2 linked regions of the Robiginitalea biformata HTCC2501 genome follow. The protein of the gene in region 1 binds, or shares a complex with, the protein of each later gene. Links are inferred from orthologs where the notes say so. Each region holds a gene or a part of one and is shown on either strand. Other genes may lie near its edges.

Region 1 (7,135 bases):
GAACGGTTGTAGGGATCTACAGCAAAAACCAGAGCGGGGACCTCAACGGGATGGCCCAGTTGATGGGGGATTTTATGGCGGACGACGTCAACTTCGTCGGAAGTTTCCCCTCTCTACAGGAAATCGACGAGTTCCAGACCCTGGCCACCAACACCTCTATCGACAATATCTGGCTGGACGGGTATGAACTGATCGGGGCCGCCAACAACGTGATTCAAAACCTGCCGCCCGTGACGGATATTACCGGGCTTGACGAGGCCACAAAAGCGCAGTTTGTGGCCGAAGCCAAATTCCTGCGGGCGGTAACCTATCTGAAACTGGTGAACCTGTTTGCCCAGCCCTACCAGTTTGCACAGGGAAGCAACCTGGGGGTCCCCCTGGTACTCCAGCCGTTCGAAGGCGGGGATATTTCAGCCTTCCAGCTGGAGCGGTCTTCGGTGAATGAAGTCCACGCCCAGATTGAACAGGACCTGCTAGAGGCCATCCCGGACCTCCCGGCCGAAAACGGGGTGCGGGCGGAATCCGGAGCCGCCATGGCGCTGCTGGCGCGGCTCTATCTCTACCGGGAACAATGGTCCCAGGCGGCCGAGATGGCCAACCAGGTGATCGGCTCGGGGAACTACGCCCTGGCAGGCACCTATGACTTCTACGACGACAACCCGGGATCTTCGGAGCATATTTTTGTGGTGGTAAACACCCCGACGGACGGGCCGCAGGAGGCCGCCGGGTCGGACGAAGTGTACGTGAACTTTTACAACCCGGCTCCCGGCGGGCGGGGTGACGCCCCCTTCAGCCAGGATTTGCTGGACGCCTTTGCAGCGGAGCCCGGGGATCTCCGGTTTACCACGCTGTCGCAGGCGGCTACCGATGCCGGGGGCAATGACACCTTTTTTACGCTGAAATATCCGGACGTGGTTAACAACGCCTCGGACGGCATGGTCCTGCGCATCACGGAGATGTACCTGATCCGGGCCGAAGCGAACCTGCGGGGCGGGACCTCCATCGGGGCAACCCCCCTGGAGGATATCAACCTGTTGCGCGACCGGGCGGGCCTCGGGCCGCTGGGGACCGTAGACCTGGACGCCATCCTGAACGAGCGGCGGAAGGAACTGTGCTTTGAAGGGCATCGTCGGATGGATCTGTTGCGCAATAACCGGAATCTGCGTCCCGGGGGAGGCCCCGAGTCCGAGCCCGGGGCAAATAAGGTGATTTTCCCGATTGTTGAGGATGAAACCACAAACAATCCGAATATCACCCAAAACCCAGGTAATTTCTGATTCTGGTTATTCCAACGCGGTTGTCCGTTGCGTCAACCGGGAAATCCGCGCTTTTTTGCGCGGATTTCTTTTATCCCGGCCATTGTATATCCGGGCCATTGTAAACCCGGCGTAAAAATAGGTCGGATGGGTAAAGGTTTATAAGTATTACCCGGAAACAGAAAGATCCGGGCTTTCTTTGAAGTAGTTTAAAACATATAAAGCCTGGCGGCTCCGAGGTCCATACTCCCTAAAAACATTTCTGTCTCATTTTTTAGTGTAGTATTTGAATTAGCTATCTGACACTCGGGGCCGCCATTTTATTATTGGAACTGCCATCCTTAAACTGCACCCCCCTTAAACGGCAGCCCTGCTTATTCTGCTCGACGGTAAATCCCGTCAAAAAGCGTCTGCACGACCTCCCCGCCTTCCAACACTTGCCAGTGCTGCCGGACGGTTCCGTCCTCCCGGGGCGTCCAGGTAATCCGGTTGACCCGGTCTTTGCCGGAAGAGAGCCGGACGGGTTCGGAAGCCAGCACCATGGCGCCATCCTCCGGCCCGCCGCGCAGTTTGAGCACATACCCGGAATTATCGACCCAAAGCTGTTCCCAGGCCTCATCCCCGGAGTTGTAGTAATTCAGGCTGGTTCCGGTTGTGCCATTCCCGGCGGTTTCCCAGTGCTCCTGCAATACGCACCCCCCCTGTATTCTCTCGATCCGGTTGGTCCCCAAAACGGATCCGTCCGGTCCGGTTACCTCCCACTCCCCGATCCAGAAATCGAAGGCACGGTGCATCTCGGTGCAGCAATTGCAGGAAGAGTCAGGTGGGTTCTCCTGTCCCCGGGCGGTTACCAGGGGCATCAGGGCCATTAAAAAACATCCAACAGTTATTCGGATTCCTTTCATAATATATCGCGCTTTCCCTAAAGATACAAAACCCGCAGAGCCCCCGGTGAAGTCCAACCGGCAGGGCCCATTCCGTACGGGCGATTCCCGAAATCGGCCGGAACGGCCCCGTTTTGTGAATAAATCGATAGGTGAACGTTAAAAAATAGACAAATGACCTGATTAATAGTTAAATACCTCCTAAGCCCGAAATCCATGCGCCGGATTTCACCGTATATTTGAAAGAAACTGATGGCTATGGAAAATCAATATTGCAAAGTAGGCGCAATCACCCCTGTGGCAGAAGACCACCAGGGCATCCACATGTTGGAATACCAGTACAATAATTTTGTCCGCAAGGCGGCCGAAGCGGCCCAGTCGGATGCGAACCTCCGGGAATTCTTTGAACTGAAAGCGAAGAAGATCCAGCGGATGCTGCAGAGCCTTATCTGAGCTTCCCGCTTCTCATACCGGCAATCCGCAGGGGTCAGTCCCCGGCGAGAATTTTTGCCATCTGCTCCCTTATGGACGCAGCCTGCTCCGCAGCGCGTTCCGCAAAATCCGGCCCGTTCCCCGCATAGATAATCCCCCTGGAGGAATTCACCAGCAGGCCCACCTGCCCGTTCATCCCATATTTGCAGACATCTTCAAGGCTCCCGCCCTGGGCGCCCACCCCCGGTATCAGCAGGAAATGATCCGGCACCCGCTTGCGGATGGCTGCCAGGTACTCGGCTTTGGTAGCACCTACCACAAACATCAGGCGTTCGGAACCCGCATATTCGAGGCTGGCAGATAACACCTTTTCATACAGGGCTTCGCCGCCGAATGTCCCCGTCTGGAAGTCAAAGGCACCCGGGTTGGACGTAAGGGCCAGCAAAATCACAAATTTATCCTCGAATGCCAGGAAGGGCTCCACCGAATCCCGGCCCATATACGGGGCCACGGTGAGGGCGTCAAAATCCATTTCTTCGTAAAACGCCTTCGCATACCGCGTGGAGGTATTCCCGATATCCCCTCGCTTGGCATCCGCAATGGTAAAATGCTCCGGACAGGTGGCATTCAGGTACCCGATGGTCCGCTCCAGCGACTGCCATCCGCGGGCCCCATAGGCCTCGTAAAAGGCAGTATTCGGCTTATAGGCAACGCAGTAATCGCGGGTGGCGTCGATAATGGCTTTGTTGAAGGCAAAGATCGGGTCTTCTTCCTGGAGGAGGTGCCGCGGGATCTTGTCCAAATCGGTGTCCAGGCCCACACAGAGAAAGGACTGTTTCTCCCGGATGTGGCTGGTTAGCTGTTCTGTGGTCATCGTTGGAATTTGGTCGATTGGTCTTTACTCATCGGGGGGAGTTGGCCGGTTTGTCTGTGGGGGTTGCCGCCCTACAGAATTTCGGAGGCCTCCCGGAGCTTTTCGGTGTTCTCCACCAGCATGAGCTCGTCGATTATTTTCTGGATGTCCCCGTTGATGATATTCTGCAGGTCGTAGAGCGTGAGGCCGATTCGGTGATCCGTTACGCGCCCCTGGGGGTAGTTATAGGTACGGATCTTTGCCGACCGGTCCCCGCTGCTCACCTGGGAATTCCGCTTAGCGGCGTCCTCTTCCTGTTTCTTGGCCAGTTCCATGTCGTAGAGCCTGGAGCGCAATACCTTAAAAGCCTTGTCCTTGTTTTTATGCTGGGATTTTTCGTCCTGGCACTGGGCCACGATCCCCGTGGGGACGTGTGTCAGCCGTACGGCGGAATAGGTGGTGTTCACGGATTGCCCCCCGGGGCCAGAGGAACAGAAGTAATCGATGCGGACGTCCTTCGGGTCGATCTGCACGTCAAAATCCTCGGCTTCGGGCAGGACCATTACCGTGGCCGCACTCGTGTGCACCCGGCCCTGGGTCTCGGTCTGGGGGACGCGCTGTACCCGGTGGACGCCGGCTTCGAATTTCAGCGTGCCGTAAACATCCTCCCCGCTCACTTCAAAATGGATTTCCTTGAATCCGCCGCTGGTCCCCTCACTCAGGTCGATAACGTTGGTTTTCCAACCCCTGGACTCGCAGTATTTCGTGTACATCCGGAAGAGGTCTCCGGCAAAAATGCTCGCCTCGTCCCCCCCGGTACCGGCGCGAATTTCCATAACAACGTCCTTGGCATCCTCAGGGTCTTTGGGGATCAGCTTCATCTTGATGGCGTCCTCCAGCGGGGGTATCGCCTCCCGGGCCTCCTCGAGCTGGAGTTTGGCCATCTCGGCCATTTCCGGGTCGCTCCCGTCGGAGAGGATCTCCTCAGCTTCCGAGATGCGATTTTGCAATTGGATATACTTCTCTCGCATATCCACGATCTCCTTTAAATCCTTGTATTCCTTGTTCAACTGGATGTACCGCTTTTGGTCGGCGATAATGTCCGGTTGGATGATCAGGTCGGAGACCTCGTCAAAGCGTTGCTTTACAATATTCAGTTTATCGAGCATGGGCTGTTGGGATTCCCTGCGAAGTTACGATTTTTAGGGAGATTTTCGGGGGGATCTGCAGTGCCCTCACCGCCCCCGGCCAGGCTACTCGCGGCTCAGCGACAGGCCGCTGGTCCAGTACATGATCCCCGCATCGTCCACGATCACGGCCTCGGTATCCCCCAGGTATTCGATCAGGCGGATCCCGTTTTCCGGCCCCAGGACGCAAAGCGCGTGGGCAAGGGCACTGCTCAGTTCTGCGTTTCGAGCCAACACCGTAGCCTGCGCCACCCCTTCTGCCGGAAAGCCGGTGTGCGGATCCATGATGTACCCGTAGGTGCGATCGCCGCTCCGTACAAACTGGGCATCCGTACGGACGATGGATACGGAGGATTCAATAAGCGGCACCCACCGGAGGATTTGGCCGATATTGATCGGGTCCGATATTCCGAGCAACCATTTATCGCCCGACCCCCGGGTACCCCACGCCGACAGGTCGCCTCCCGCCTGGATGGTGCCCCCGGGCACCTGTTTATCGAGCATCCGGTCCTTGGCCCGGTCTACGGCATACCCCCGGCCAATGGCGTCCAGGTTGATCTTCATCCCTTTTTCCGGCAGGTAGGCGGTCCGGTTCCCGGCATCCAATACGAGGTTCCGATACCCCACCAACGGCAAAACCCCGGCCACATCTTCCGCACCCGGGATTTGCGCCATGGACCCGTCAAAACGCCAAAGGGTATCCAGGGCAGCATCGGTGATATCGAAGGCGCCGGAAGTCAGCTCGGAGATCTGTATCGCCCGCTCCAGCAAACTATAAATCTCGCGGGGCACGCTTACAGGCTGCAGGCCCGCATTGGCATTGATCGCATGGGTTACGGATACGGGATCCCGGCTGGATATCCAGCCCGCCACCTGCCGCATTTCGGAAAGCGCCTCTTCGATATGGATAAACCCGATTTCCTCGTTTTCCGCTGTAACCGTTACGGTTACCTCGGTCCCCAAAAGGCGCTCCGTCCTGCGGACGGTCACCAAAGGGTCCTGTTGCCCCCATACCCCCGGGAGGGCGAATAAATAGAGCAACAAGGCAGCTGATCTCACATATCTCGGTTTAAGCAATTCAAAGGCGGTGAAGTCCGTCCCGCAGCCCGGAGCCCGATAAACCCCCGGAGACGGGGTGGCTCAGTGGGCCGGGGGGTATACGCTCCCCGGGGCCGGTCTGATTGGCCGGGTTATTCAAAGACCCGCAACTGGTCCCCGTTTAACGCAGTCTGGAAAATCTTCAGCGGGTTGCTGGTTACGCTGTTCAGAGGCGTCCCGTCCTGGGCAAATTGCGAGCCGTGGGTTGCACACTGGAAAATACCGCCCTGGCTTTCGACAAAGCGGACTTCGGGGGTCTGCTGGTGGCTGCAAACCTGGCTGGCGGCGACAAAATCTCCGGCAAGGTTTCGGGCAATCACCACATAGTTACGTATGATGAAATCGCCGTTGCCCGAGAGCGCATCCCCGTCCGGGCCGCTCAGGTCGATGGTGAAATCCACCCCGGTGGGTACCGGCTCGGTTTCCAGGCCGGGCCCCTTGGTACATCCCTGTACGCAGGGAAACGCCACGGCAAAGGCGGCACCGGCTCCCAGCGTCCTTAAAAATTCTTTTCTCTCCATGTAATTAGCAATTAGGCAATCCCCTCCTACCAGAACGGTTTTATCAGAAAATTCGTATGCCTAATATTCGAAGTGTCCCTTATCGCTGCGGATGGTGAGTTTCGGGCGGTCGTATTCTTCCACACGGCCGATGATACGGCCTTCGATCCCAAAGGTCGAGGCGATATCGATCAGGTCCTGTGCACAGGTTTCCGGCACATAGAATTCCAGCCGGTGGCCGCAGTTGAACACCTGGTACATTTCCCGCCACCCCGTACCGGATTCCCGTTGGATGAGATCAAACAAGGGGGGGACCGGAAAAAGGTTGTCTTTGACAACATGCAGCCCGTCGATGAAATGCAGGATTTTAGTCTGGGCACCGCCACTGCAGTGCACCATTCCGTGGAGTTCCTCCGGGCCGTATTTCTCCAGGATTTTCGCAACTACAGGGGCATAGGTGCGGGTGGGAGACAGCACGAGTTTTCCGGCGTCCAGGGGCACCCCTTCCACCGGGTCCTGCAGCCCGACACTGCCGCTGTACACCAGGTCTTCAGGCACTTCGGGGTCAAAGCTCTCGGGAAATTCCCCGGCGAGGTCGCGGTGGAAAACGTCGTGGCGGGCCGAAGTAAGGCCATTGCTGCCCATCCCGCCGTTATAGGTTTTTTCATAGGTGGCCTGCCCGAAGGAGGCCAGGGCGACAATAACATCCCCCGGGCAGATCCGGGCATTGTCGATAATCCGGTCGCGGCGCACGCGGGCGGTCACGGTGGAATCCACGATGATCGTCCGGACCAAATCGCCCACATCTGCGGTTTCCCCCCCCGTGCTGTGGATGTGCACCCCCCATTCCCGGAGGTCGGCAATCAGCTCCTCGGTGCCCTGGATAATCGCGGCAATAACCTCCCCGGGGATCTTGTTGGCGTTG
Region 2 (7,062 bases), 1.1 Mb from region 1 along the record:
GCAGGTTGCGCGGCCGCCAGGTGAAAAGCTCCCGGGGTTTCCTCAGGGCGGTGACCAGGATGCCGGTAGTGCCGGCGGCCCCGAAGATGCAGGCGGAGAACAAGGGGTATTCCGCATCCGGGATCCGGGTTTCCTCCAGGTATTTGATGCTCGTGTCGATGATGCCCGAGCCCAGGAAAACCAGGGCGGGCAGGTAGAGCAGCCGGGGCTCCCAGGAGACCTTGCGGGTTTTGACGGAGGCAAAATACACGGCTACCAATGCCAGGGCAATTCCGGCTATCTTGATCGGCCCGAGGACTTCTCCGTAGAGGACCACCCCGGCAACCACCGGGATGACCAGGGACATCTTGGTGGCCACCGAGGCTACCGAAACGCCCAGTTGCTGAGATGTCCGGGCCATCAGGTTAAAAATGACGATAAAGAGAACCCCCAGGGCGACGGCAGGCAAAAACCAGGGTTTTCCCGGGATTTCCGGAAGCGAAAGGGTTCTGGGGAAGAAAATAAAGCCCACGCTGCAGGCGGTCAGGTAATTTCCGATAATGGCATAGAAGGTGTTTACGCGAAAACGGCTATATCCCTTAAAGACGACGAATATCAGGCTGGAGCTGGCGATACTCAAAATCAGGTCCCACATATCAGAGGCGGTTTTTGAGTTCCCGGACATCCTCCTGTCCCACCTGCAGGTGCCAGGTGGCAATTCCCAGCGAACGCGCCCCCAGGATATGTTCAAGGGTGTCGTCGATAAACAGTGTTTCCCCGGGCGCCAACCGGTTCTCCTCCAGCACATGCCGGAAGATCCCGGGTTCCGGTTTGCGCATCCCTATCTGGTAGGACAGGTAAAAGCCTTCAAAACATGCTTTTAACCGGGAAAAAGTCTCTTCCCCCAGCTGTCGGGCCACACAGGCCATGTGCAACTCGTTCGTATTGCTGAGTAAAAACATCCGAAAACCCCCGGAGTCGCGGAGGTTTTCCAGGAATTCAAGGCGGCCTTCCGGGAGGTGGCGGATGGTGGTATTCCAATGCCTGACGAGTACTTCCCGATCGGGTTCCCCAAGGCGGTTGCCCAGCCGGTCGAGGAATTCGGTGCTGGTCATTTGGCCCGCTTCGTATTGGTTGGCCCATGATACGAGTTCCGGGTCGGCCCCGGAGAGCCCATACCCCGCCAAAGCCCGGGGCACCCCTTCCTTGTCGAGGTCGATGATCACGTCCCCAAAATCGAATATCAGGTTTTTAATCATTGCGCCAGAGGGTTAGGGTGTCTGCCCCGGAGGCAGTGTTTGCCACGAGCCTTCCGGATAAGGCCGGGGCCCGCAGCCCGCCGTTTAATGGCCGGGGCCCTGTGAATACGCGGGCTTCGTCCCATAGCCCTGCGGAGAGGAAGGAACCCAGGGTGTGGGCGCCCCCTTCCACAAGGATACTCAGCACCCCCCGCTCCCGGAGTTCTCTGCACAGTGCCCGCAGGAACCCCGGACCCGGCTCCAGGAAAATATTCTCGACCCGGGCGCTGCCGGTGGGCTGCTGCCCGGTGTGCAATACCCGGAGTGTCGGCACCTTCCCGTCCAGCAAGCGAAGGCCTTCCGGAGCCCTGCCTGACGGATCCAGCAGGACCCGAAGCGGGTCCTTCCCCGCCCAGTCCCTGCTGGTGAGTTGGGGGTCATCGGCCGCAGCCGTTCTCCAGCCTACCAGAATTGCCGACTCCTGGGTCCGCCATTTGTGGACGAGTTGGCGGGATTCCCGGCCGGTAATCCACCAGGGCCCCGTCGATTCGCCCCTGACTTCCGGATCGGGTGCCAGGAAGCCATCCGGACTCTGGGCCCACTTCAATACGATATAGGGACGGCCTTTTTCGTGCAGGGTCAGAAAGCGCTTGTGGTGTTCCCGGCAGGCGTCCGCTGCAACCCCTACTTCCACCTGGCAACCGGCCTCCCTCAGTTGTGCGATCCCCTGGCCGGCCACCTTGTCGTGCGGGTCTGGCAGCCCGACCACCACGCGGCGTATTCCCGACTCGATGATCCGGTCTGTGCAGGGAGGCGTTTTCCCGTGATGGCAGCAGGGTTCCAGGGTGACATACAGGGTGGAATCCGGCAACTTGCCGGGGTCGGCCACGCTACGGATGGCATTTACCTCGGCATGCGGCCCGCCAAAAGCACTGGTATACCCGGAACCGATAATCGTATCGCCATGGGTCAGTAGGGCCCCGACCATCGGGTTCGGCGCACTCCGGCCCAGGGCATTCCGACCGATTTGGATGCAGCGCAACATGTATTTTTCCTGTATCTTCACCCCGCAAAAATAGCATATTGGGGATGAATAAAGCGACCTTGAAATTGCGGCGGATTGAACCCGGCGACAACCCGGGACTGGCGGCGTTGATCCGGGAGGTGCTTCCGGGCACCGGGGCGCCCGCCCGGGGAACGGCCCTGGCGGATACTTCCCTGGACCGGATGTTTGAAACCTATGACCGCCCGGACAGTGCATTCTGGGTGGTGGCCGACGAGCAGGAGGTTTGGGGCGGCGGCGGGATTGCCCCCCTGGATGGCGGGGATGCAGATACCTGCGAACTTCAGAAAATGTATTTCCGGGAGGAACTCCGGGGCATGGGGTTTGGGAAAGCCCTCTTGGAAAAAGCCCTGCAGAAAGCCCGGGAGTTGGGATACGCGTATTGTTACCTGGAAACCATGCCCTACATGGAGACGGCCCTGAGCCTCTATCGCCGGTACGGGTTTGAGGATCTCAGCCAGCCACTCGGCTGTACCGGGCATACGGCCTGCCAGGTCTGGATGCGCAAAAAACTCTGAGCGGATGCTGTTGCGCGAGGTGCGGGACATTTACAGGAAGGAACTCGGCGGGACTCATCCGCCCGGGGAAGTGGACGCTTTGTTTTACCGCCTTCTGGAGCACTATCTGGACCTGCCGCGATTTGTGCTTGGACTGGAACCCGGGAAAATGCTGACCCGCGAAGAAGAAGCCCCCCTTTTCAATGCCCTGTCCCAGCTGGCAGCAGGCCAGCCCGTTCAGTATATTACAGGTACGGCCCGATTCCTGGATATGGACTTGCGGGTAGGCCCGGGCGCGCTGATACCGCGCCCGGAAACCGAAGAGCTCGTACGGTGGGTCCTGGAGCGGCACGCCGCGGACCTCAGGGAAGGGAACATCCTCGATATCGGGACAGGCAGCGGTTGTATCGCCCTGGGCCTGGCAAAAAGCCTGCCCGCTGCCCGGGTAACAGCTCTCGACATTTCCGGGGAGGCCCTGGAGGTTGCCAGGGAGAATGCCCGGCACCTCGGACTGGATGTGCGCCTGGTTCGGGCGGATATCCGCAACCCGGAAGGGGAATGGCCCGAAAGTATTCTGAATCCGGAAGGGGAATGGCCCGGATACGACCTGATCATCTCCAACCCGCCCTACATTCCCAGGGGCCAGGAAGGCCAATTGGCAGTCCACGTCAGGGACCACGAGCCCCGGGAGGCACTTTTCGCCCCGGATTCCGACCCATTGCTCTATTACAGGCATATCGCCGGGTTTTCGCGCCGCCATTTACGCGGTGGGGGGTGGTTGTATGTTGAAATCCACGAGGATTTCGGCGCGCCGACCGCGGAGTTGTTCCGGGAGGCCGGTTTACTCGAAGTTTCCCTGAAAAAAGATATTTTTGGAAAGGACCGGTTTCTGTGCGGCCGGAGCCCGGATACAAACCATAAAGCGAGGCAAAACCCATGACCGAGAAAGTGAACAAGCGGGATATAGCGGAGAAGATACAGGCGCTCCGGGACGAACTCCGGGACCATAATTACCGCTATTACGTACTGGACGAACCGGTAATCAGCGACTATGACTTCGACATGAAGCTCAAGGCGTTGCAGGACCTCGAGAAGCAGCACCCGGAATTTTACGACCCGGCTTCCCCGACGCAACGCGTGGGAGGTGCCATCACCAAAAATTTTGAGACCGTCGTCCACGATTACCCGATGTACTCCCTGGACAATTCCTATTCCGTGGAGGAGTTGCGGGAATGGGAAAAGCGCATCCAGCGGGTGCTGGGCGATGTTCCGGTGACTTTTACCTGCGAGCTGAAGTACGACGGGGCATCCATCAGCCTGACCTACCAGGACGGCGCTTTGTTGCGAGCCGTTACCCGGGGGGACGGTACGCAGGGCGATGACGTGACGACGAATGTCCGAACCATTCGGTCCATCCCGCTCCGGCTGCAGGGCGACTATCCCAACCGCTTTGATATCCGGGGCGAAATTGTGTTGCCGCTGGAAGGTTTTGCCCGTATGAACCGGGAACGGGTCGAAAACGGGGAGGACCCCTATATGAATCCAAGGAACACCGCTTCGGGGAGCCTGAAATTGCAGGATAGCAGCATCGTGGCTGAGCGCCCCCTGGATTGTCTGCTTTACGGGATGGCAGGCCGGGACCTCGGGGCCGATTCGCACTTTGAAATACTCGGTTTGGCCCGGAAACTCGGGTTTAAGGTGCCGGACACGGCCAAATTGTGCAAGAATATCGACGAGGTTGTGGCCTACCTGGAGTACTGGGATTCTCACCGCCTGGAACTGCCTTATGAAACAGACGGGGTGGTGGTCAAGGTCAATAGCCTGCAGCAACAGGAAGAATTGGGGTATACGGCCAAATCGCCCCGATGGGCCATGGCGTACAAATTCAAATCCGAGCAGGCCGCCACGCGCCTGGAACGGATTACCTACCAGGTAGGCCGAACCGGTGCGATTACCCCGGTTGCCAACCTGGAACCTGTCTTGCTGGCCGGAACCACCGTCAAGCGCGCATCCCTGCACAATGCCGACCAGATTGCCAAACTGGACGTACGGGAAGGGGATACCGTTTACGTGGAAAAAGGCGGGGAGATCATCCCGAAGATCACGGGGGTGGATTTTAGCAAACGCCCGGAAAACAGTGCCCCGACCACCTACATTTCGGCCTGTCCGGAGTGCGGGACCGAGCTGGTGCGAAACCCGGGAGAAGCCCAGCATTTCTGCCCGAACGACACCGGGTGCCCGCCCCAGATCACCGGGCGCATCCAGCATTTTATTTCCCGAAAAGCCATGGATATTGAAGGGCTGGGCTCCGAAACCGTAGAGCTCCTGTTTAAGGAGGGACTGATCGGGGATTACGCGGATCTGTACACGCTGACCACTGACGACCTGCTTCCCCTGGAACGCATGGCGGAGAAATCTGCAGCCAACCTGGTGGAAGGGGTGGCCGCCTCCAGGAAAGTGCCTTTCGAGCGCGTGTTGTTTGCCCTGGGGATACGATATGTAGGGGAAACCGTTGCCAAGAAACTCGCAAGGGCCTATAAGAACATCGATGCGCTGATGGCTGCCAGTGCCGACGAGCTGCAACAGGTAGACGAAATCGGCCAGCGGATTGCGGGAAGCGTGGTGGAATTTTTCAGCGACCCGGTCAACCGGGAACGGGTCGAAAAGCTCAAGGGACACGGCCTGCAGTTCTCCCTGAGTGAAGAACAACTCAGGGGGCAAACCGATTTATTCCGGGGCAAAACTTTTGTGGTCTCCGGGGTCTTTGAGTCCATTGGACGGAACGAATTAAAAAAACGCATCGAGGACAATGGGGGGAAGGTCACCTCCTCGGTATCGGCCCGTACGAACTTTTTGGTTGCCGGGGCCAACATGGGGCCCAGCAAGCGGGAAAAGGCGGACAAAAACGGGGTACCCATTATTTCGGAAACCCAGTTCCTGGAAATGCTCGGGGACTGACCCGGGCGGACAGGGGGAGAACCTGCGATAAACAGATTGAAACGAAAGTATTATGCCACTGCCTGAAAATGTAGACGAATTCGAAAAAACCCTGGATCGCCAGGCCCCGGATACTTCCTGGCCGGACGGCCTGAAGGCCCTTTGGTGGGAAGGGGCAGGGGACTGGCAGGCATCGCACGATATTGCCGAGGCCATGAAGGGGCCCGTGGGAAGCTGGATACACGCCTACCTCCACAGGCGGGAAGGCGATCGATGGAATGCGGGCTACTGGTACAACCGGGCCGGCCGGCCTTACCCGGAGCATTCACTACAGGAAGAATTCCGGGAAATTGTCGCGTATTTACTGCAGGAATAAAGCGGGTCACACAGTGATCGATACCCAGGAACCGGCCGGCGGCGCCCCGGGTTCCAGGAAAAAATCTACCCGGCCCAGCCGAACCCCGTAGCATCCCACCTGGTTCACGAGTACGGGATCCCCCGCCCGGTTAGACAGCACGCGGGCTTCTTCCAGGAAGGTATGCGTATGCCCCCCGATAATCAGGTCGATCCCTTCGGTTTTTTGAGCCAGCAGTACATCGCTGGGACGGCTCGGGTCGTCGTAGCGGAACCCCAGATGGGAAAGGCAGATGACCAGGTGGCAGGCTTCCTCCTCCCTGAGGGTGCGGGACATGTCCAGGGCCCTTTCATAGGGGTCCTGGTAAAGGGTTTCCCCATAGAGGTCCGGCATTACCAGGCCGTCCAGTTCAATGCCCAGTCCAAAAATCCCGATCCGGACCCCGTCCACTACCCGGATTGTATACGGCGCCACCAGGCCGTTCAGGTCCGTGTTGGTGAAATCGTAATTGGCCGAGACAAACTCGAAACTCGCATAGGGCAGCTGTGCGAGTAACCCGGGGATGCCGTTGTCGAAATCGTGGTTGCCCAGGGTGGCGGCCTGGTAGTCCATGCGGCTCATCAGCCGGAATTCCAGTTCGCCTCCGTAAAAGTTGAAGTAGGGGGTTCCCTGAAAAATATCCCCGGCATCCAACAGGAGCGTATTCGGGTTCTCCCTGCGGATCTGAGCTATCAGGCCCGCCCGCCGTGCCGCCCCGCCCATATTGGGAAAGGCCCCGTGTCCGGGGGGGAAGGGGTCGACATGGCTGTGGACATCATTGGTGTGCAGGATGGTGATTTGCCTGCGCGACAACCCGGCACAGGAAGCCAGGTTGATCCCGGTAAGCCCGAGGGCTGCTCCCCCGGCCGCGCCGGTTTTAATAAACTTCCTTCGGTTCATTGCGATTGGATTAGGACGAACCGGTCGTCGACAGCGGCCCGCAACGTATCTACC

Evidence for each region. The genes of interacting proteins can lie anywhere in the genome.
Region 2: the proteins of prfA (region 1) and prmC are in contact, whole or in part, in a crystal structure (PDB 2B3T), measured with the Escherichia coli proteins. The link is inferred for Robiginitalea biformata HTCC2501 from one-to-one orthologs.

Annotation. Positions count from the first base shown.
Region 1 is NC_013222.1:1,702,245-1,709,379, reverse strand. Bases 2,557-5,546 are described here. They hold prfA (peptide chain release factor 1), read right to left. Parts: upstream 4,595-5,546; coding sequence 3,518-4,594; downstream 2,557-3,517. Other genes in these bases: RB2501_RS07575 (FAD:protein FMN transferase), read right to left, coding at 4,679-5,546; pyrF (orotidine-5'-phosphate decarboxylase), read right to left, coding at 2,628-3,446; RB2501_RS07590 (hypothetical protein), read left to right, coding at 2,557-2,593. In the rest of the region: RB2501_RS07600 (RagB/SusD family nutrient uptake outer membrane protein), read left to right, coding at 1-1,277; RB2501_RS07595 (hypothetical protein), read right to left, coding at 1,631-2,161; more of RB2501_RS07590, read left to right, coding at 2,399-2,556; more of RB2501_RS07575, read right to left, coding at 5,547-5,671; RB2501_RS07570 (QcrA and Rieske domain-containing protein), read right to left, coding at 5,803-6,231; RB2501_RS07565 (AIR synthase related protein), read right to left, coding at 6,292-7,135. UniProt on the Escherichia coli protein: Peptide chain release factor 1 directs the termination of translation in response to the peptide chain termination codons UAG and UAA.
Region 2 is NC_013222.1:2,773,006-2,780,067, reverse strand. Bases 1,843-4,759 are described here. They hold prmC (peptide chain release factor N(5)-glutamine methyltransferase), read left to right. Parts: upstream 1,843-2,802; coding sequence 2,803-3,717; downstream 3,718-4,759. Other genes in these bases: ligA (NAD-dependent DNA ligase LigA), read left to right, coding at 3,714-4,759; RB2501_RS12340 (GNAT family N-acetyltransferase), read left to right, coding at 2,307-2,798; ribD (bifunctional diaminohydroxyphosphoribosylaminopyrimidine deaminase/5-amino-6-(5-phosphoribosylamino)uracil reductase RibD), read right to left, coding at 1,843-2,262. Outside these bases: RB2501_RS12355 (DMT family transporter), read right to left, coding at 1-634; RB2501_RS12350 (HAD family hydrolase), read right to left, coding at 636-1,238; more of ribD, read right to left, coding at 1,231-1,842; more of ligA, read left to right, coding at 4,760-5,735; RB2501_RS12325 (hypothetical protein), read left to right, coding at 5,788-6,090; RB2501_RS12320 (metallophosphatase), read right to left, coding at 6,097-7,008; RB2501_RS12315 (5'-nucleotidase C-terminal domain-containing protein), read right to left, coding at 7,005-7,062. UniProt on the Escherichia coli protein: Methylates the class 1 translation termination release factors RF1/PrfA and RF2/PrfB on the glutamine residue of the universally conserved GGQ motif, i.e. on 'Gln-235' in RF1 and on 'Gln-252' in RF2.